Regions from separate parts of the Shinella sp. HY16 genome, predicted to be linked through region 2. Evidence: predicted binding sites of a transcription regulator. Region 2 holds the regulator's gene; each other region holds the start of a gene.
What was found. The regulator PhoB, encoded in region 2, activates phosphate uptake and scavenging genes when phosphate is short. The targets are predictions, from matches to a motif close to TGTCATNNANCTGTCAT.
Positions count from the first base shown of each region.

Region 1 (5,236 bases), on a different contig from region 2:
GCGACGCCTCGTGAAAGCTGCCAGTTTCGATTACCTCTATGAATGCTGCGACATGCGAAAGGCTAAACATTACTTTCTCTAATCAAGGAATTAGTTGAACCTCGTTAATTGCCGCACGAGGTCTTCGGCCTTGGACAAAATCTATAATGTTGTCAGCAGCCTCGTGCTCGATAGCCAAACGCGACTTCGCCACTGCTGAGCCTATGTGGGGTGTCAAGATCGAATCATGTTCGCGATTGAGGAGACCCCCGTGGACCTTGTCAGGCCGGTCGGGTCTGGCCCAGTCCTCCATCTCATAAACATCAGCGGCGTAGCCTCCCAAGCGCCCCGCCTGCAATGCAGCGACAACAGCCTCTTCATCAACCACGCTTCCGCGTGCAGGATTAATAAGAAGTGCTCCTTTGGGCATTTTGGCGAGTTGTTCAGCGCCGAGGAGATGCTTCGTTTCGGCCGAAAGCGGGAGTGCACACACAAGAAAGGTAGACGACGAGATCAACTGGTCAAATTCAAGAGGCTTTACGTTCAGTCTGATCTCATCGGCTTTGTCCAGGGATTGACGATCCCAGTACGACACAATGGCGCCGAAGGTACTTAGGCGCTGTGCTATAGCTTTTCCGATCGCTCCCATCCCTAAAATGCCGATTGCTGTGCCCTGCAGCCCAAGGCCGTAAAACCGAGGGCGCCAACCTTTGTAATCCCTCCTGACGCTCTTGTCGCCTGGCAGAATGTGCCGCCCAAGAGCAATCATCAGACCGATTGTAAGTTCGGCTGTCGGGTCAGTGAGAAGATCGGACACTATCGTGACGTGGACTCCACGCTGCGTGCAGGCTTCGATGTCGAAGTTATCGAAGCCTTTCAGCGCACATGCCACAAGTTGAAGATCGGGAGCGTGCGCGAGTACAGACGCGTCGATCATGTCCGGCATGAACGCCATCATCGCCTTGGCGTCGCTCAATTCTGCGAGCAGTTTCTCGCGGGGCCATGTATCATCAGTATCGTTGCAAACTAAACGAGCGTGGGGAGATAGCTTTGAGATAATCTCCTCGTGGACGCGATGGGTGATTACTACCTTTGGGAGCATTTAATTTATCCTTCTATTGCAGCTGGCGGCGGAGGAGAGCGCCGACCTGGTCAACGATGGTGACCATCAGAAGGACAACGAGCATGATCGCAAGAACCTCCTGATAATTCATGATCCGGAGGGATGTCATCAACTCGAAACCGATACCACCAGCTCCCACAGTGCCCAGGATTGTCGAGGCGCGGAAGTTGTACTCCCACCGATAGATGGTCACATCGGCCAATTGCGGTAGAACTTGTGGCAAGATCGCCCGCGTCACGATCTGGAACGGCGACGCACCAGCTGCGCGTGCGGCTTCTATAGGCGCATTATCGCAATGCTCGATCGCCTCCGCAAAGAACTTGCCCACCATGCCAACCGAGTGAAGACCAAGAGCCAGCACGCCTGGGAGCGCTCCAAATCCCACTGCCGCCACGAAGACGATGCCCATAATCAGCTCCGGGATCGACCGTAGACCATTCAACAATCCACGCGAGATCATATAGATGACAGCGTTGGGTGCTGTTTTCCCTGAGGCGAAAAAGCCAACTGGAAGTGATATCAGTACCGCGATCGCAGTCCCAGCTATACTCATCGCCAGAGTGTCGATGAGAGGGCTGATCCACTCCAAGCCTCGGTTGAAATCCGGGGGAAACATTTCCGTACCGAGCTGCCAGAGCGCAGGAAACCCAGATCCCAGACGCTCCAGATCAAGAAGACCGGAGTGATAACTGCTAACAATGATCACACACGCAATTGCCAACGCGATCACGCCAGCTCTGGTCCAAGCTTTGTTTTGATGTTGAAGGATAGAGTCGTAGTCGGCCGACGGCTGTGTCATCACATATCCTGGAAGAAAGGACGCAGGCCAGCGCCTGCGTCGAAAGGTGAGAAACTGTCTCGAACGCGCCTTACTGACTCAGGTCCAAGTTCAGCACTTTACCGAGCTCACGGACGACGTCGTAGGCTTTGTCATCGATCGGAGCGAACCCATCGGCTTTGAAGGATGCCAATACCTTTTCGTCTTTAAGGTCGATGAAGGCTTTGGTGATCGCCTCTTTCAACGAAGTGTCAAGATCCGACCGCATGGTCCAGGGGTACTGCGGGAACGGATCGGACTCGGCGAGGGCGATAACTTTCTTAGGATCAATGGTGCCACGAGCGACCATTGAATTGTAGATGGGCAACGAAAGTCCGCCAATCTGAGCATTGCCATTCTGCACTGCAATAGCCACGGCATCATGCGACCCTACGAAGTTCTCGCTATAGTCTTTTCCAGCCTCAACTCCGGCCTTAAGCAGCATAGATTTCGGGATAAGGTGGCTTGAGGTGGAAGCCACGTCCCCAAACGCGACCTTTTTCCCTTTTGCATCTTCAAGGCTTTCGATGCCAGCCTCTGCATTGGCGACAACTACAGCGCGATAGGTAGTTTCGCCATCCTTCATAACTGCTGCGAAAGGCTCGATATCAGCCTTGGTTTTCGCGAGCGTGTAAGAGAGCGGCCCGAAATAAGCCAACTCAAGCCGGCCGAAACGCATCGCTTCGATCATTGACGAGTAGTCGGTCGTTACGATCAGTTCAATCTCCCGACCGAGTGTCTTCTCAAGATACTCCTCGAGAGGACGATTGTTTTTGATGACAGTGGCGGCGTTCTCGTCCGGTAGCAACGCGACGCGCAATGTCTCTGGATTTGAGCCAGCATGCGCCAACGAACTCCAGCCAAGAACGGCGAGGAATGCGAGGGACAGAAGCTTCTTCATAATGCGGCCTCCATGGCAGCTAAAGGTTGATCATACTCGTAGTTGGACAAATCTTGTGTTGTGGTCGGATTTCTTGGGGCGCTGCGGTAGATCGACGCACACATTTGATCGGTCAGTTCGTCGACAGCGGCGTCCGCAACCACTTCCCCGTCGCGCATAGCAATGACCCGGTCGCCGAACCGGCGAGCTAGATCGATCTGATGAAGGCTGATCACAGCAGTGATGCCGTCGGCTGTGCATATTTCGCGAAGCTGCGACAGGACCTCGACAGCCGTTTCAGGGTCCAGACTTGCAACGGGCTCATCTGCAAGGACCAGTTGGGGCTTCTGGACCAGCGCGCGCGCAATGCCCACCCGTTGCTGCTGACCGCCGGATAGTTGATCCGCCCTGACGAGAGCCTTATCAAGAAGGCCTACGCGTTCAAGGCATTCCAACCCCAGCCTTCGATCCGAACGCGGCATAGGGAACAACGTACGCCAGCCAGAGTGGTAGCCCAGGCGGCCCGTCATGACGTTGTCGAGCGCGCTCAAGCGCCCTATGAGTTGGTGCTGCTGGAATATCATCCCAGTTCGCCTTCGGTGAATGCGAAGCTTAGTTTCCGCATCCAGAGCACCAATATCGTTAGAAGTGATCGAACCAGACGTCGGCGCAACCAAGCCGTTGAGTGTCCGGATGAGGGTAGATTTGCCTGCGCCGGATCTACCGAGGAGCACGACGAACTGACCCTGGTTGAACGTCAATGTCGTTGTCTTCAAAGCTTGGGTGCCGTTGGCATAGGTCACGGCAACTCCGTTCAGAGCCAGCATCACAATAATCCTGATCGTTAGTGGTGCATCGATTGAATATTTGCATCACTATGGGCGACATATGACGTCCGTTTATCAGGCTCGTGAAACTTCAATGACAGCACTTAAACTCAGCTCTACCTCCTCGCGTAGCTGCGATGGAGAAATTTCACCCAGAGCCGCCTGATCATGACGGCCCGGTCCCAATTCTACACCACCTTGACGGATGCTATCCCATATTCGGCCAGATAAACCGGCCCTTCTCCAGCCGCCGGGTAAAAAGGCAGGCGCCCAGACCATCATGCCAGATGATCTTCAAAATATCCGATCTGCGGCCCCTGAAGACGAAGAGATGCCCTGACAACGGATCATGCTGCAGAACCTCCTGCACCCGAAGCGCCAAGGAGGGAAAGCCACAGCGCATGTCCGTATATCCGCGCCTTCCTGGCGGGCACCCTTGATCCCGAATATTCCCGTCAGCTGACCGAGCAACTACGACAGGCAGGCGTCCCGGTTTGACCATGCCGTCGCTGGCAATTAATCTGAGCACGTGGCGGATGTTTGCAAGCAGACCCGGATGTTTGCGAGCACATTGGCAAAGAGCGTGAGCACGACGCCCGCTCCATTGTCAGATAATTCGAGCAGAAAATGCCGATGTTTGCGAGCAGAGGCGCTTATGTTGGCAAGCCGCTACACCTAGCATGACGGTCGCGCCGAAGACACCTTATTATCCGTGAGCCCCGGGGCCGAATGCAGCCGTCTGACATCGCGTCAGCCGTTTGTCAGCCGCTCGGCTAATCCTGTGCAGCTTTCAATGACACCGTTGAAACGAGCCGCGTCGAGTTCGGTCTTTCGACCGATGAAGCCCAAGCGGCTCCACCGGTAGATCGAATGACCGCTACGCGCCTTCATACCTGCCATTGAGCTGGCCATCGGGACTTCCCGTATGCAGCCGGTCTGCTGAAATGGGTCAGATCGATTGCGGCTTACTTAATCACCTTCTCGAATAGAAACCCTTCGTCATCCGGAAGATCATTCGACGCGGGATGATGTGGGTCCGGATACTTGGCGTGATGAAACGCGATGATCTTGAAGCCACATTTGTTGACGTAGAAGTGGATGTTCCTCTTCTCGAAATAGGGCGTATGGGTTCGCCACGTGATCGTCTTCGGATAACGGGCTTCGATCGCAAGCCAGGCTTTGTGACCCAGACCCTGCCCATGCTCGCCAACCTTCAGGAAAAATAGATCCAGCGTGTTGTGATGCGTGTTCTCATCGATGGTCACAACTGCGCCACCGATCTTCTCGCCGTCTGAGAGAATACGCAGTGCGACAGCTCCGGGGGCGGCGATAGAGCTGTCTAGGTCCTCGTCGGAAGGTATGGGGCCATCGGGCAGCGCTCCGTATTCATCGATAACAGCAAGAGAAAATGCCTCCTGGAGCTCTTTCTTGAAGTCGGGAGATCATTCTGATCTGCAACGGCCAGACTGACAGTTTGTATGGTCAAAACGTTTCTCCAACGGCTTATCGAACGCGGGGCCGGATTCGGTGCCCATAAGTGCGCTTTCCATAATCCCGAGCACAGCATCTTGGTTGGGCCTGGGATGACTGCGTTAGCAAGCCAAGTTTGA
Region 1 is NZ_JAHYXL010000002.1:577,428-582,663, forward strand. It holds gene K0P03_RS23135 (LysR family transcriptional regulator) at 1-70, opposite strand, end outside; gene K0P03_RS23140 (phosphonate dehydrogenase) at 83-1,081, opposite strand; gene phnE (phosphonate ABC transporter, permease protein PhnE) at 1,095-1,901, opposite strand; gene phnD (phosphate/phosphite/phosphonate ABC transporter substrate-binding protein) at 1,972-2,820, opposite strand; gene phnC (phosphonate ABC transporter ATP-binding protein) at 2,817-3,626, opposite strand; gene tnpB (IS66 family insertion sequence element accessory protein TnpB) at 3,835-4,128, opposite strand; gene K0P03_RS23165 (hypothetical protein) at 4,377-4,538, opposite strand; gene K0P03_RS23170 (GNAT family N-acetyltransferase) at 4,592-5,020, opposite strand.
Region 1: a site for PhoB is predicted at 3,710-3,726, ahead of phnC (phosphonate ABC transporter ATP-binding protein). Genes of this name have one in related genera too.

Region 2 (5,236 bases):
GTCCACCGGTCTCTAGGTTAAAGACCAATTACTAGACTGCATGCGGCGGAACTAGTCAGCAAGAGAGTTAGGGCGTTCAGGTTCCGGACCCGTCCGGAGCACGACGAGGGATTCCCGCATCCTGAACGCCGAGCGGAGACAAAAACATGAACTGGACAGACGAGCGCGTCGAGAAACTCAAGAAGCTCTGGAGCGAGGGCCTGAGCGCGAGCCAGATCGCGGCGCAGCTCGGCGGCGTCAGCCGCAATGCCGTCATCGGCAAGGTGCACCGGCTGAATCTGCCCGGTCGCGCCAAGGCCGGCGGCACCCAGACCGCGACACGCGCCAAGCGTCCGGCTCCGGCGACGCCGCGTCCGTCGAACTTCGCTGCCCGTCCCGTCGCCGCCCGCCCGGTCGCCCGTCCGGCCGGCAACGCCATTGTCAAGGAAGAGATCGACGCCGATTTCGAAATGCAGGCCGAGACCCTTCCGGTTCCGGCCAACCGCAACAACGTGGTCGTACCGATGTCGCGTCGTCTCGAGCTGACCCAGCTCACCGAGCGCACCTGCAAGTGGCCGATCGGAGACCCGCTCAACGACGACTTCCACTTCTGCGGCAACGAGTCCCCCGACAATTCGCCCTACTGCACCTACCACCAGCGCCTCGCCTACCAGCCCTCGGCCGAGCGCCGCCGGATGCGATAACATCTACCACGGCAGAAAATGCGATGCGGACCCGAAAGGGTCCGTTTTCGTTTGAGATGGTGGTGCCTCTACTATTCCCCCAAAACGCAAACAGGCCCCTGAGGGCCCATTTCCGTCCTTGGGAGGAATTCCGTTCGCTCAGGTTTCCAGCGAATAGCCGGCGCCGCGGACCGTGCGGATGACGTCCTGCATGTTGGCGAAGTTGAGCGCCTTCCGCAGACGCCCGACATGCACGTCGACGGTGCGCTCGTCGACATAAATGTCATGGCCCCAGACCCCGTCGAGAAGTTGCGAGCGCGAGAAGACGCGGCCGGGCGAGGTCATCAGGAACTCCAGAAGGCGGAACTCCGTCGGGCCAAGGCGGACCTCGCGGGTGCGACGATGGACGCGGTGCGTCTCGCGGTCGAGCTCGATGTCGCCGCAGCGCAGCACCGTCGAGACAACCTCGGGCTTGGCACGGCGCAGCATCGCCCGCACGCGGGCAACCAGTTCCGGCGTCGAGAAGGGCTTGACGACATAGTCGTCCGCACCGGTGGCAAGCCCGCGCACGCGCTCGCTCTCCTCGCCGCGCGCCGTCAGCATGATGATCGGCAGACGTTCGGTTTCCGGGCGCTGGCGCAGGCGTCGGCACAGCTCGATGCCGGAAACGCCCGGAAGCATCCAGTCGAGGATGAGGAGATCCGGCATGCGCTCCTGCAAGCGCATCTCGGCCTCGTCACCGTTCAGGATCGTATCGACCTCGAAACCTTCCGCTTCCAGATTGTAACGGAGGAGAACGCTCAGGGCCTCCTCGTCTTCCACGACGGCAATTCTGGGCACCATGGAGTTGAACCTTGCTCTTTACTCGGACGCGTCGGCGACATCGGCCGCGACGACGGAGGTCGAGGTATCGTCCTTCGGACGCTCACCTTCCGGCTGCGAGCCTGTTGCCATGTAGTAGATGGTTTCGGCGATGTTGGTCGCGTGGTCGCCGATGCGCTCGATGTTCTTGGCGCAGAACAGGAGATGCGTGCAGGGCGTGATGTTGCGCGGGTCTTCCATCATGTAGGTCAGGAGTTCGCGGAACAGCGAGGTATAGATCGCATCGATCTCGTCGTCGCGCTCGCGGATCGCCTTGGCCTTCTCGATCGAGCGGGTGGCATAGACGTCGAGCACTTCCTTGAGCTGCATCAGCGCGAGCTCGGCGAGATGCTCCAAGCCGCGGGCCAGCTTGCGGGGCATGCCCGAGCTCTGGACGGCGATGACGCGCTTGGCGGTGTTCTTTCCGAGATCGCCGACGCGCTCCAGTTCGGCCGCGATACGGATCGCGCCCATGATTTCGCGCAGGTCCGCCGCCATCGGCTGGCGCTTGGCGATGGTGACGATCGCCTTGTCGTTGATCTGGCGCTCTGCCGTATCAAGGATGACGTCCTCGGAGATCACCTTCTGGGCCAGCGCCGCGTCGGTCGTGACGAGAGCGCGGACGGAATCGGCGACCATCTGCTCGGCGGTGCCGCCCATTTCGGAGATGCGGCGGGAGAGGTATTTCAGTTCTTCGTCGTAGATGGAGACGATGTGGCTCGATGACATGGCTCAGTCCTTAATGCGCTCGGGTTCCAGGGATGCTCGGCGACGAAGGCGTCAGCCGAAGCGGCCCATGATGTAGTCCTGCGTGCGCTGGTCATCCGGGTTGGTGAACATCTTGTCGGTGTCGTTCTCCTCGACGAGGTTGCCGAGGTGGAACATGGCGGTGCGCTGCGAGACGCGGGCCGCCTGCTGCATCGAGTGCGTCACGATGACGATGGTGAAGTTCGCGCGCAGTTCATGGATCAGTTCCTCGACCTTGGCGGTCGCGATCGGGTCGAGCGCCGAGCAGGGCTCGTCCATGAGGATGACTTCCGGGCTGACGGCGACGGCGCGGGCGATGCAGAGGCGCTGCTGCTGGCCGCCGGAAAGGCCCGTGCCGCCTTCATGCAGGCGATCCTTCACCTCGTTCCACAGGCCGGCCTTCTGAAGGCTCTGCTCGACGATGGCGTCCATGTCGGCCTTCCCCTTGGCGAGACCGTGGATACGCGGGCCATAAGCGACGTTCTCGTAGATCGACTTCGGGAACGGGTTCGGCTTCTGGAAGACCATGCCGACGCGGGCACGCAGCTCCACGACGTCGATGTTCGGATCGTAGATATCGTCCGTATCGAGCGTGATGCGACCGGTGACGCGGCAACCGTCGATCGTGTCGTTCATGCGGTTCAGCGTGCGCAGGAAGGTCGACTTGCCGCAGCCCGACGGGCCGATAAGGGCGGTCACCGTGTTTTCGCGAACATTGAGGTTCACATCGTAGAGGGCGCGCTTCTCGCCGTAATAGACCGAGACGTCCTTGCCGATCATCTTGTAGGAAATGTCATTCATTTTCTTGTCCAGCGCTTTCTCGACTGCTGCTTCTGACATCATGTTCATATGACCGGTCCTTCTACCAGCGCCGTTCGAAACGGCGGCGCAACAGGATGGCGCCAACATTCATGAGGATGAGGAAGATGAGGAGCACGATGATGGCTCCGGAGGTGCGCTCGACGAAGGCGCGTTCCGCCTCGTTGGCCCACATGTAGATCTGCACCGGAAGCGCCGTCGCAGGGTCCATCGGCGTTGCCGGAACATCGGCGACGAAGGCGACCATGCCGATGAGAAGCAGCGGGGCAGTTTCACCGAGTGCGTGAGCAAGACCGATGATCGTGCCCGTCAGGATGCCGGGCATCGCAAGCGGCAGGACATGGTGGAACACGGTCTGCATCTTCGAGGCACCGAGGCCAAGCGCAGCCGAGCGGATCGATGGCGGCACGGCTTTCAGCGCGGCACGGGTCGCGATGATGATCGTCGGCAGCGTCATGAGGGTCAGCACCAGGCCGCCGACGAGGGCCGCCGAGCGCGGGAAGCCCGCGAAGTTGACGAAGACAGCAAGGCCGAGAAGACCGTAGACGATGGACGGTACGGCGGCGAGGTTGTTGATGTTCACCTCGATAAGGTCCGTGAACCGGTTCTTCGGAGCGAACTCCTCCAGATAGATCGAGGCAGCGACACCGATCGGCAGGGAGAGCACGAGCACGATCAGCATCATGTAGAGCGAGCCGATCGCTGCGACGCCAACGCCGGCAGCCTCCGGACGGCTCGATGCGCCATTGGTGAAGAGGCCGGTGTTGAAATGTTTGGCGAGCGCGCCGCTTTCGGCGAGCGTGTTCATCCAGCCGACCTGCTTGTCGGAGACCTTGCGGTTCGTTTCCGGCACAGCGAGATCGATCTGGCCCTTGAAGGCGGAGTCGAGGTCACCATGGGCAAGGAACGTCACGGTCTTCGTCGTGCCGATGATCGCGGGATCGGCGGTGACGAGATCGCGCAACTGCACGCGGACGCTGTCCGAAATCATGCCGTTGACCGCCTTCAGGCCGGCCCGGTCCTTTTCGTCGACGCCCAGCACCTTGGCGAGCGCATTGCGGGCAACGATCGGGTAGTTCGCCGTAACCAGCTTCTGCGGGTTGGTGGCACGCTCGTTGTTCTTGTCGATGACCTGTTCGGAGAACTCGACCGGAATGGTGATCATCGTCTGCTGGAACGCGGTGTAGCCCTTGGAGACGACCGAAAACAGCAGGAGGAACAGGAAGAGCAGACCGAAGGCGATCGCAGCCATGCCGTAGAGGCGGAAGCGGCGTTCGGCGGCATAGCGGCGACCAAGGCCGATATCGCGGCGTTCGGGTTTGGCGGCAACGCCGAGGGCGGCCATCGAAGGGCTCGTGGAGACCTGGCTCATTCGTACTGCTCCCGGTATTTGCGCACGATGTAGAGGGCGTAGATGTTAAGGCAGAGCGTGATGACGAAGAGCGTGATGCCGAGCGCGAAGGCCACCAGCGTCTGAGGCGAGGTGAATTCGAGGTCGCCCGTCAGCTGATTGACGATCTTGACCGTCACCGTCGTCATCGGTTCGAAGGGGTTGAGCTGCATGCGGGCGGCAACACCGGCGGCAAGCACCACGATCATGGTTTCGCCGACGGCACGCGAGGCGGTCATCAGCAGCGCACCGACGATGCCCGGCAGGGCGGCCGGCAGGATGACGCGCTTGATGGTCTCCGACCGCGTCGCGCCGAGGCCGAGCGAACCATCACGCAGGGCGCGCGGAACGGCGGTGATGATATCGTCCGACAGCGAGGAGACATAGGGGATCAGCATGATGCCCATGACGATGCCGGCGGTCAGCACACTCTGCGCCTGGATGAAGTTGGCATAGTTGCCGGTGACGAGGCCGTTCAGCTGGGCGGAGATGTCGCGCAGGAACGGGCCGACCGTGATGAGGGCAAAGAAGCCGTACACGATGGTCGGGATGCCGGCGAGCACTTCGAGCAGTGGCTTGGCGATCGAGCGGACCGTGCGCGAGGCGTATTCCGACATGTAGATGGCGGCGAAGAGACCGACCGGCACAGCGACGAGCATGGCGACGAAGCCGATGTAAAGCGTGCCGGCAAGCAGCGGGATCAGGCCGAACTGACCGGAGGAATCCGTGGCACCGGCAGCAGCGAAACGCGGATCCC
Region 2 is NZ_JAHYXL010000001.1:107,283-112,518, reverse strand. It holds gene K0P03_RS00540 (GcrA family cell cycle regulator) at 147-683, shown strand; gene phoB (phosphate regulon transcriptional regulator PhoB) at 822-1,505, opposite strand; gene phoU (phosphate signaling complex protein PhoU) at 1,524-2,252, opposite strand; gene pstB (phosphate ABC transporter ATP-binding protein PstB) at 2,304-3,119, opposite strand; gene pstA (phosphate ABC transporter permease PstA) at 3,133-4,461, opposite strand; gene pstC (phosphate ABC transporter permease subunit PstC) at 4,458-5,236, opposite strand, start outside.

Region 3 (5,078 bases), on a different contig from region 2:
TGCTCCTCATCACGATCGAAATGCCGAGACCAGCTCGAACTGCATGCTTCACAGCCTCAGTGCTCCCGACATTGAATGAGATTGGGAATTGCTCTGCCGCTTGGCCGAAGGCCTCGCGGAGCACGGATCCGGTACCGGTTCCACGTTCTCCGCCAATGAGGGACTCTTGAAATAACTCTGCCGCTTCAATTGTTTTTCGCGTCCTCCAATTATGCTGTGGGGATACGATTATTACCAGCTTTTCCTTCCGCCAAAGGCGGGCTTGATATCCTTTTCGATCGTCCCACCATTCGGTAAAGGCTAGATCAATCTCCTTCCTCAAGAGCTTTTCGATGATTTCAGGATTTGAGGCAACGGCCACCTCAGGTGGCCGGCCTTGAGCATCCTGTAAACGCTTCAAGTGGACTGGCAAAATATAGGTACCGATGTTAGTACTGGCACCCAACGTAATCCGGCCGCTGTGCAGGCGGTCCAGAGATCTCTTCGTGACGGTCAAAAGGCTGCGTGCGAATGGCAAGAATACGAGCCCTTGCCGAGTCGGCACACACTTGTCCTTCCTCCTCTCGACCAGCCGCACCCCTAGTATATCCTCCAATCGTTTCACATTATGTGAGACAGTCGGTTGGGATATCTGAAGCCGTCGCGACGCCTCGTGAAAGCTGCCAGTTTCGATTACCTCTATGAATGCTGCGACATGCGAAAGGCTAAACATTACTTTCTCTAATCAAGGAATTAGTTGAACCTCGTTAATTGCCGCACGAGGTCTTCGGCCTTGGACAAAATCTATAATGTTGTCAGCAGCCTCGTGCTCGATAGCCAAACGCGACTTCGCCACTGCTGAGCCTATGTGGGGTGTCAAGATCGAATCATGTTCGCGATTGAGGAGACCCCCGTGGACCTTGTCAGGCCGGTCGGGTCTGGCCCAGTCCTCCATCTCATAAACATCAGCGGCGTAGCCTCCCAAGCGCCCCGCCTGCAATGCAGCGACAACAGCCTCTTCATCAACCACGCTTCCGCGTGCAGGATTAATAAGAAGTGCTCCTTTGGGCATTTTGGCGAGTTGTTCAGCGCCGAGGAGATGCTTCGTTTCGGCCGAAAGCGGGAGTGCACACACAAGAAAGGTAGACGACGAGATCAACTGGTCAAATTCAAGAGGCTTTACGTTCAGTCTGATCTCATCGGCTTTGTCCAGGGATTGACGATCCCAGTACGACACAATGGCGCCGAAGGTACTTAGGCGCTGTGCTATAGCTTTTCCGATCGCTCCCATCCCTAAAATGCCGATTGCTGTGCCCTGCAGCCCAAGGCCGTAAAACCGAGGGCGCCAACCTTTGTAATCCCTCCTGACGCTCTTGTCGCCTGGCAGAATGTGCCGCCCAAGAGCAATCATCAGACCGATTGTAAGTTCGGCTGTCGGGTCAGTGAGAAGATCGGACACTATCGTGACGTGGACTCCACGCTGCGTGCAGGCTTCGATGTCGAAGTTATCGAAGCCTTTCAGCGCACATGCCACAAGTTGAAGATCGGGAGCGTGCGCGAGTACAGACGCGTCGATCATGTCCGGCATGAACGCCATCATCGCCTTGGCGTCGCTCAATTCTGCGAGCAGTTTCTCGCGGGGCCATGTATCATCAGTATCGTTGCAAACTAAACGAGCGTGGGGAGATAGCTTTGAGATAATCTCCTCGTGGACGCGATGGGTGATTACTACCTTTGGGAGCATTTAATTTATCCTTCTATTGCAGCTGGCGGCGGAGGAGAGCGCCGACCTGGTCAACGATGGTGACCATCAGAAGGACAACGAGCATGATCGCAAGAACCTCCTGATAATTCATGATCCGGAGGGATGTCATCAACTCGAAACCGATACCACCAGCTCCCACAGTGCCCAGGATTGTCGAGGCGCGGAAGTTGTACTCCCACCGATAGATGGTCACATCGGCCAATTGCGGTAGAACTTGTGGCAAGATCGCCCGCGTCACGATCTGGAACGGCGACGCACCAGCTGCGCGTGCGGCTTCTATAGGCGCATTATCGCAATGCTCGATCGCCTCCGCAAAGAACTTGCCCACCATGCCAACCGAGTGAAGACCAAGAGCCAGCACGCCTGGGAGCGCTCCAAATCCCACTGCCGCCACGAAGACGATGCCCATAATCAGCTCCGGGATCGACCGTAGACCATTCAACAATCCACGCGAGATCATATAGATGACAGCGTTGGGTGCTGTTTTCCCTGAGGCGAAAAAGCCAACTGGAAGTGATATCAGTACCGCGATCGCAGTCCCAGCTATACTCATCGCCAGAGTGTCGATGAGAGGGCTGATCCACTCCAAGCCTCGGTTGAAATCCGGGGGAAACATTTCCGTACCGAGCTGCCAGAGCGCAGGAAACCCAGATCCCAGACGCTCCAGATCAAGAAGACCGGAGTGATAACTGCTAACAATGATCACACACGCAATTGCCAACGCGATCACGCCAGCTCTGGTCCAAGCTTTGTTTTGATGTTGAAGGATAGAGTCGTAGTCGGCCGACGGCTGTGTCATCACATATCCTGGAAGAAAGGACGCAGGCCAGCGCCTGCGTCGAAAGGTGAGAAACTGTCTCGAACGCGCCTTACTGACTCAGGTCCAAGTTCAGCACTTTACCGAGCTCACGGACGACGTCGTAGGCTTTGTCATCGATCGGAGCGAACCCATCGGCTTTGAAGGATGCCAATACCTTTTCGTCTTTAAGGTCGATGAAGGCTTTGGTGATCGCCTCTTTCAACGAAGTGTCAAGATCCGACCGCATGGTCCAGGGGTACTGCGGGAACGGATCGGACTCGGCGAGGGCGATAACTTTCTTAGGATCAATGGTGCCACGAGCGACCATTGAATTGTAGATGGGCAACGAAAGTCCGCCAATCTGAGCATTGCCATTCTGCACTGCAATAGCCACGGCATCATGCGACCCTACGAAGTTCTCGCTATAGTCTTTTCCAGCCTCAACTCCGGCCTTAAGCAGCATAGATTTCGGGATAAGGTGGCTTGAGGTGGAAGCCACGTCCCCAAACGCGACCTTTTTCCCTTTTGCATCTTCAAGGCTTTCGATGCCAGCCTCTGCATTGGCGACAACTACAGCGCGATAGGTAGTTTCGCCATCCTTCATAACTGCTGCGAAAGGCTCGATATCAGCCTTGGTTTTCGCGAGCGTGTAAGAGAGCGGCCCGAAATAAGCCAACTCAAGCCGGCCGAAACGCATCGCTTCGATCATTGACGAGTAGTCGGTCGTTACGATCAGTTCAATCTCCCGACCGAGTGTCTTCTCAAGATACTCCTCGAGAGGACGATTGTTTTTGATGACAGTGGCGGCGTTCTCGTCCGGTAGCAACGCGACGCGCAATGTCTCTGGATTTGAGCCAGCATGCGCCAACGAACTCCAGCCAAGAACGGCGAGGAATGCGAGGGACAGAAGCTTCTTCATAATGCGGCCTCCATGGCAGCTAAAGGTTGATCATACTCGTAGTTGGACAAATCTTGTGTTGTGGTCGGATTTCTTGGGGCGCTGCGGTAGATCGACGCACACATTTGATCGGTCAGTTCGTCGACAGCGGCGTCCGCAACCACTTCCCCGTCGCGCATAGCAATGACCCGGTCGCCGAACCGGCGAGCTAGATCGATCTGATGAAGGCTGATCACAGCAGTGATGCCGTCGGCTGTGCATATTTCGCGAAGCTGCGACAGGACCTCGACAGCCGTTTCAGGGTCCAGACTTGCAACGGGCTCATCTGCAAGGACCAGTTGGGGCTTCTGGACCAGCGCGCGCGCAATGCCCACCCGTTGCTGCTGACCGCCGGATAGTTGATCCGCCCTGACGAGAGCCTTATCAAGAAGGCCTACGCGTTCAAGGCATTCCAACCCCAGCCTTCGATCCGAACGCGGCATAGGGAACAACGTACGCCAGCCAGAGTGGTAGCCCAGGCGGCCCGTCATGACGTTGTCGAGCGCGCTCAAGCGCCCTATGAGTTGGTGCTGCTGGAATATCATCCCAGTTCGCCTTCGGTGAATGCGAAGCTTAGTTTCCGCATCCAGAGCACCAATATCGTTAGAAGTGATCGAACCAGACGTCGGCGCAACCAAGCCGTTGAGTGTCCGGATGAGGGTAGATTTGCCTGCGCCGGATCTACCGAGGAGCACGACGAACTGACCCTGGTTGAACGTCAATGTCGTTGTCTTCAAAGCTTGGGTGCCGTTGGCATAGGTCACGGCAACTCCGTTCAGAGCCAGCATCACAATAATCCTGATCGTTAGTGGTGCATCGATTGAATATTTGCATCACTATGGGCGACATATGACGTCCGTTTATCAGGCTCGTGAAACTTCAATGACAGCACTTAAACTCAGCTCTACCTCCTCGCGTAGCTGCGATGGAGAAATTTCACCCAGAGCCGCCTGATCATGACGGCCCGGTCCCAATTCTACACCACCTTGACGGATGCTATCCCATATTCGGCCAGATAAACCGGCCCTTCTCCAGCCGCCGGGTAAAAAGGCAGGCGCCCAGACCATCATGCCAGATGATCTTCAAAATATCCGATCTGCGGCCCCTGAAGACGAAGAGATGCCCTGACAACGGATCATGCTGCAGAACCTCCTGCACCCGAAGCGCCAAGGAGGGAAAGCCACAGCGCATGTCCGTATATCCGCGCCTTCCTGGCGGGCACCCTTGATCCCGAATATTCCCGTCAGCTGACCGAGCAACTACGACAGGCAGGCGTCCCGGTTTGACCATGCCGTCGCTGGCAATTAATCTGAGCACGTGGCGGATGTTTGCAAGCAGACCCGGATGTTTGCGAGCACATTGGCAAAGAGCGTGAGCACGACGCCCGCTCCATTGTCAGATAATTCGAGCAGAAAATGCCGATGTTTGCGAGCAGAGGCGCTTATGTTGGCAAGCCGCTACACATAGTCGGAAAGGTAGCCGCTCTTGCGATCTTCGACCCAATCGCCGCGCGCATAGGAGCCGAACAGGATCAGCTTGAGGATACGGCCACGCCTGGCCTTTTCGGAGAGCTTGGTTTTCAGGGACTCGTCAAATTC
Region 3 is NZ_JAHYXL010000010.1:21,351-26,428, forward strand. It holds gene K0P03_RS34940 (LysR family transcriptional regulator) at 1-712, opposite strand, end outside; gene K0P03_RS34945 (phosphonate dehydrogenase) at 725-1,723, opposite strand; gene phnE (phosphonate ABC transporter, permease protein PhnE) at 1,737-2,543, opposite strand; gene phnD (phosphate/phosphite/phosphonate ABC transporter substrate-binding protein) at 2,614-3,462, opposite strand; gene phnC (phosphonate ABC transporter ATP-binding protein) at 3,459-4,268, opposite strand; gene tnpB (IS66 family insertion sequence element accessory protein TnpB) at 4,477-4,770, opposite strand; gene K0P03_RS34970 (hypothetical protein) at 4,938-5,078, opposite strand, start outside.
Region 3: a site for PhoB is predicted at 4,352-4,368, ahead of phnC (phosphonate ABC transporter ATP-binding protein). Genes of this name have one in related genera too.

Region 4 (5,236 bases), on a different contig from region 2:
AGCTAGCAGCATGTTAGCAGCAGTTGATTTATAAGCTGTTAATTCGCGACTAGCAATCAGCTTATAAAATGCTAACAGCTAGTAATCCGCTATCACATTTATGCACTACCCTTGCCGCAGCTTCTTCGAAAGCCCATTCGACATTGCCGCGAGTCCTGTCGCTGGCGGTTATTTTTGATGGTTCCGCATCCCGGCCCGCCCTATAAGCGGGCCGGAACCGCCGCAGGGCTGCGTAAGCAGCCCGGACAGCGGCGTCCGTTTCTATTTTTCCCTTATAGGAATAGAACCAAGTTGGGATTCAGTCCGCTTGGCGGACTCACGTTCTTTCACCATCTTTCCTAGCCTCGCGAGGCTTTGAGCAAGGGGGCTATCGCCCAGCACGAAGAGCGGCAGCTCATCGGGCGGCAGGCTGTCCTGGTGCGCCTTCAGCGCGTCCTGACGGGCTTCCAGGGCGTCGCTGTGGTCATCGGGAAGGGGAGGGGCCTCGGCGCGGCGACCGAGAAGCCGCAAAGCCCGCGCCGGCAATGACAGGCGGTAGGCGTTGCTGGTCTGCTGCACCTGGGGGCCGCGGCCCTCGTTGCCGGTCGGCACATAGCGGCGCAGCCAGTCGAGGAAGCCGTGGGCGCGAAGGTTCTTCAAGGCATTGACGATCGCGTCACGCGAGCGCCTGAGATAGCGTTTGAGGGTTTCAATCGACGGATCGAGCCGGCCGGTGCGAAAATTCACCAGATTGCCCATGAGCTCGAGTATCTCGATCGCCACCGAGCCGAGCGGACCATTGCGCGATCCGGGTTGACGTAGCGCCAGCTCGTAGCGCCGCGCCGCCAAAAGGATCTTGCGGACCTCCTGACGATCGGTGCGGCGCCAGAATACGCCCTCGCAGCGTCCCGCTGCACGGCTATGCCTTCGGACGGGCGTGCGCTCCCGTCCGGCCGGCGCTCCCGTGAGCACCGTCCCTATCTGTTCAAACATGGTCCTTCGTCCTCTCCGTCCTGGGAGGGCATGACACTGTGGACGGCGGACAAAGCTTCGCCGGTCCCTGCAAGAATCACTCTTGCGGGGCGGGGTCTGCTCGGCTAAATTGGGGGAGAGTTAGGGAGCCCTCCAATCTAGCCGGTTCCGAAATCCAAAAGCGCCAGACCGCTGCTAACGGTCGGGCGCTTTTCTTTTATGCCCTCTGCTTCTGCTCGAAATAAAACCTCAATGCTTCCTCGATGATCGCCGCGCGTGCTGACGCGCCGCGTTCTTCCTTGGTCTGATCGACAAGAGCAACCAGGTCCCCCGGAAGGTCGGTCGTCACCAGCACCCGGCCAGCCGCGCGCCGTCGCTCTCTATGAGCGATAAGTCTCTCGCGGGCTGTGGCAGGGTCCAAGCGACTCATGTGTTGCATGCAACGCTAAAATCGCTGATTCTGCAATGCCTTGGTTCAAGTCGTTGAAAACATGAAGTATCGCTTCCGCCGCCGACACTGGCCGGGTGCAAATCAGGCACGAATCGCGCCCGACTCAATCTCGGCCAGGGGTGGGAGGGGAGCACGAGGGGCGGGGCTATGGGGCACCCCTCGTCTGACCCGGTCGGGTCGATCCCGGCCCGGGTCAGCCCCCGCGCCAATAGAAAACGCCCGAAGCGGTGCGCTCCGGGCGTTTTCTGTTGTGCAAGGAAGTCTTGCTGCTTACTCGGCCGCGATCTGCATGGTGTCGGTCGTGCTGTCATTATCGGCATCATTATTCCGGTCCTCGGCCGGAGCGGCATCATCATCATCGGGCAACGTGAGCGGGGAGGGGAGCCAACCCTTGCCGTCCAGTTCCCTTGTCGCCTGCGCTACCGCCTCGGCCTTTGGGGCGCGCTCGATCGCCCTGGCTGCATCCTCGGAGCAACCGGCCTCGCGCATGATGCTGGCGATCGTCGATTTGGAAAGGTGGGCGAGGAATTCCGCATCCGGCGTCCACCACGCGCGCATGTCGAGAGCAACGGTTCTTGCGATCTGATCGGCCTGTTCGATGCGGCTGCGGCTGGCGTCATATCGGGCGGACACCGCATTGAGGTTCGCCGCCGTGACCACCGCCAGAAGCTCGGTCAAGACATCGGTCGGCTGTTCGATGAGCCATTCCCAAAGGTCGGCTGGGTCGCCGGGAAGACGATGGCCCCATCCGCCCACGATCTCTTTCCAGCCGGCAAGCGCTCGGCAGGCTTCCGGCTCCTTGATGCAGGGGTCCAGCGCCTTGCGCTCGCCCCTGATCTCGACGGCCGAATCCATGCGCAGATACTGGTAGCCGTCATGGAAACAGCGCAGCACCAGCGGATGCAGCATGGCGGCAAGCGCGATCTCCGGACGGTTCGCCAGTTCGACGCGAAGTGCTGCCGTGCGGACTGCCGTCAGTTCCTCGATGAGCGTGGCGGAGTATCCGGACGGCTCGGCGGGCTCGGCCGCATCGGGCAGGGCAGGGGCCTCGCCAGCATCGTCCCCATTCCGAGCACCATCACGCAGCCGGTCCAGCGCCTTGCGGTCCTCCGGCTTCACAAGCCCGCGCGTCACCTGAAGGGAACCGTCATAGGCGACTGCGACAAGGCAACCGGCAAGGGCCTGTTCTTCCGGCCGAAAACTTTCCGTCGCGTCCCTGATCGCCTCGATGCGCTGTTCGATTTCGGCAAGCCGCGCCTCGTCGGCCGCGATTTCAGGATCGCCCTCGGCATAGGCCTCGATCCGAGCGGCCAGCTCGTCAAAAGCCTCGGCAAGAGCGGACGATTCGGCCTGCTCCTCGTCGGTATGGTCGCGGCGCTCCGGGTAAATCCGGCCATATCCGGCGCTGTGGATGCTGCCGCCGTCGATGCTGATCTCCGCCCATTTCCAGCCCTGCGGCGAAAATTCTTCCGCGACCGTTTCCAGTTTTTCGCCCACCAGCCTCAACAACAATGGCCGATCGGTGAAGAATGTCGCGTCGTCCTCCGCGAACAGATCGCGCAGCACGTTGCCGCCTGCGGCCTCATAGGCGTCCACGCCGACAAAGCGGGCCAGACGGTCATTGCTGCGGACATGCTCGCTGGTCAGCGCCGCGCGCAAATTACTAGGTGTAGCGGCTTGCCAACATAAGCGCCTCTGCTCGCAAACATCGGCATTTTCTGCTCGAATTATCTGACAATGGAGCGGGCGTCGTGCTCACGCTCTTTGCCAATGTGCTCGCAAACATCCGGGTCTGCTTGCAAACATCCGCCACGTGCTCAGATTAATTGCCAGCGACGGCATGGTCAAACCGGGACGCCTGCCTGTCGTAGTTGCTCGGTCAGCTGACGGGAATATTCGGGATCAAGGGTGCCCGCCAGGAAGGCGCGGATATACGGACATGCGCTGTGGCTTTCCCTCCTTGGCGCTTCGGGTGCAGGAGGTTCTGCAGCATGATCCGTTGTCAGGGCATCTCTTCGTCTTCAGGGGCCGCAGATCGGATATTTTGAAGATCATCTGGCATGATGGTCTGGGCGCCTGCCTTTTTACCCGGCGGCTGGAGAAGGGCCGGTTTATCTGGCCGAATATGGGATAGCATCCGTCAAGGTGGTGTAGAATTGGGACCGGGCCGTCATGATCAGGCGGCTCTGGGTGAAATTTCTCCATCGCAGCTACGCGAGGAGGTAGAGCTGAGTTTAAGTGCTGTCATTGAAGTTTCACGAGCCTGATAAACGGACGTCATATGTCGCCCATAGTGATGCAAATATTCAATCGATGCACCACTAACGATCAGGATTATTGTGATGCTGGCTCTGAACGGAGTTGCCGTGACCTATGCCAACGGCACCCAAGCTTTGAAGACAACGACATTGACGTTCAACCAGGGTCAGTTCGTCGTGCTCCTCGGTAGATCCGGCGCAGGCAAATCTACCCTCATCCGGACACTCAACGGCTTGGTTGCGCCGACGTCTGGTTCGATCACTTCTAACGATATTGGTGCTCTGGATGCGGAAACTAAGCTTCGCATTCACCGAAGGCGAACTGGGATGATATTCCAGCAGCACCAACTCATAGGGCGCTTGAGCGCGCTCGACAACGTCATGACGGGCCGCCTGGGCTACCACTCTGGCTGGCGTACGTTGTTCCCTATGCCGCGTTCGGATCGAAGGCTGGGGTTGGAATGCCTTGAACGCGTAGGCCTTCTTGATAAGGCTCTCGTCAGGGCGGATCAACTATCCGGCGGTCAGCAGCAACGGGTGGGCATTGCGCGCGCGCTGGTCCAGAAGCCCCAACTGGTCCTTGCAGATGAGCCCGTTGCAAGTCTGGACCCTGAAACGGCTGTCGAGGTCCTGTCGCAGCTTCGCGAAATATGCACAGCCGACGGCATCACTGCTGTGATCAGCCTTCATCAGATCGATCTAGCTCGCCGGTTCGGCGACCGGGTCATTGCTATGCGCGACGGGGAAGTGGTTGCGGACGCCGCTGTCGACGAACTGACCGATCAAATGTGTGCGTCGATCTACCGCAGCGCCCCAAGAAATCCGACCACAACACAAGATTTGTCCAACTACGAGTATGATCAACCTTTAGCTGCCATGGAGGCCGCATTATGAAGAAGCTTCTGTCCCTCGCATTCCTCGCCGTTCTTGGCTGGAGTTCGTTGGCGCATGCTGGCTCAAATCCAGAGACATTGCGCGTCGCGTTGCTACCGGACGAGAACGCCGCCACTGTCATCAAAAACAATCGTCCTCTCGAGGAGTATCTTGAGAAGACACTCGGTCGGGAGATTGAACTGATCGTAACGACCGACTACTCGTCAATGATCGAAGCGATGCGTTTCGGCCGGCTTGAGTTGGCTTATTTCGGGCCGCTCTCTTACACGCTCGCGAAAACCAAGGCTGATATCGAGCCTTTCGCAGCAGTTATGAAGGATGGCGAAACTACCTATCGCGCTGTAGTTGTCGCCAATGCAGAGGCTGGCATCGAAAGCCTTGAAGATGCAAAAGGGAAAAAGGTCGCGTTTGGGGACGTGGCTTCCACCTCAAGCCACCTTATCCCGAAATCTATGCTGCTTAAGGCCGGAGTTGAGGCTGGAAAAGACTATAGCGAGAACTTCGTAGGGTCGCATGATGCCGTGGCTATTGCAGTGCAGAATGGCAATGCTCAGATTGGCGGACTTTCGTTGCCCATCTACAATTCAATGGTCGCTCGTGGCACCATTGATCCTAAGAAAGTTATCGCCCTCGCCGAGTCCGATCCGTTCCCGCAGTACCCCTGGACCATGCGGTCGGATCT
Region 4 is NZ_JAHYXL010000011.1:4,976-10,211, reverse strand. It holds gene K0P03_RS35280 (helix-turn-helix domain-containing protein) at 262-972, opposite strand; gene K0P03_RS35275 (ribbon-helix-helix protein, CopG family) at 1,169-1,381, opposite strand; gene K0P03_RS35270 (hypothetical protein) at 1,673-3,061, opposite strand; gene tnpB (IS66 family insertion sequence element accessory protein TnpB) at 3,243-3,536, shown strand; gene phnC (phosphonate ABC transporter ATP-binding protein) at 3,745-4,554, shown strand; gene phnD (phosphate/phosphite/phosphonate ABC transporter substrate-binding protein) at 4,551-5,236, shown strand, end outside.
Region 4: a site for PhoB is predicted at 3,645-3,661, ahead of phnC (phosphonate ABC transporter ATP-binding protein). Genes of this name have one in related genera too.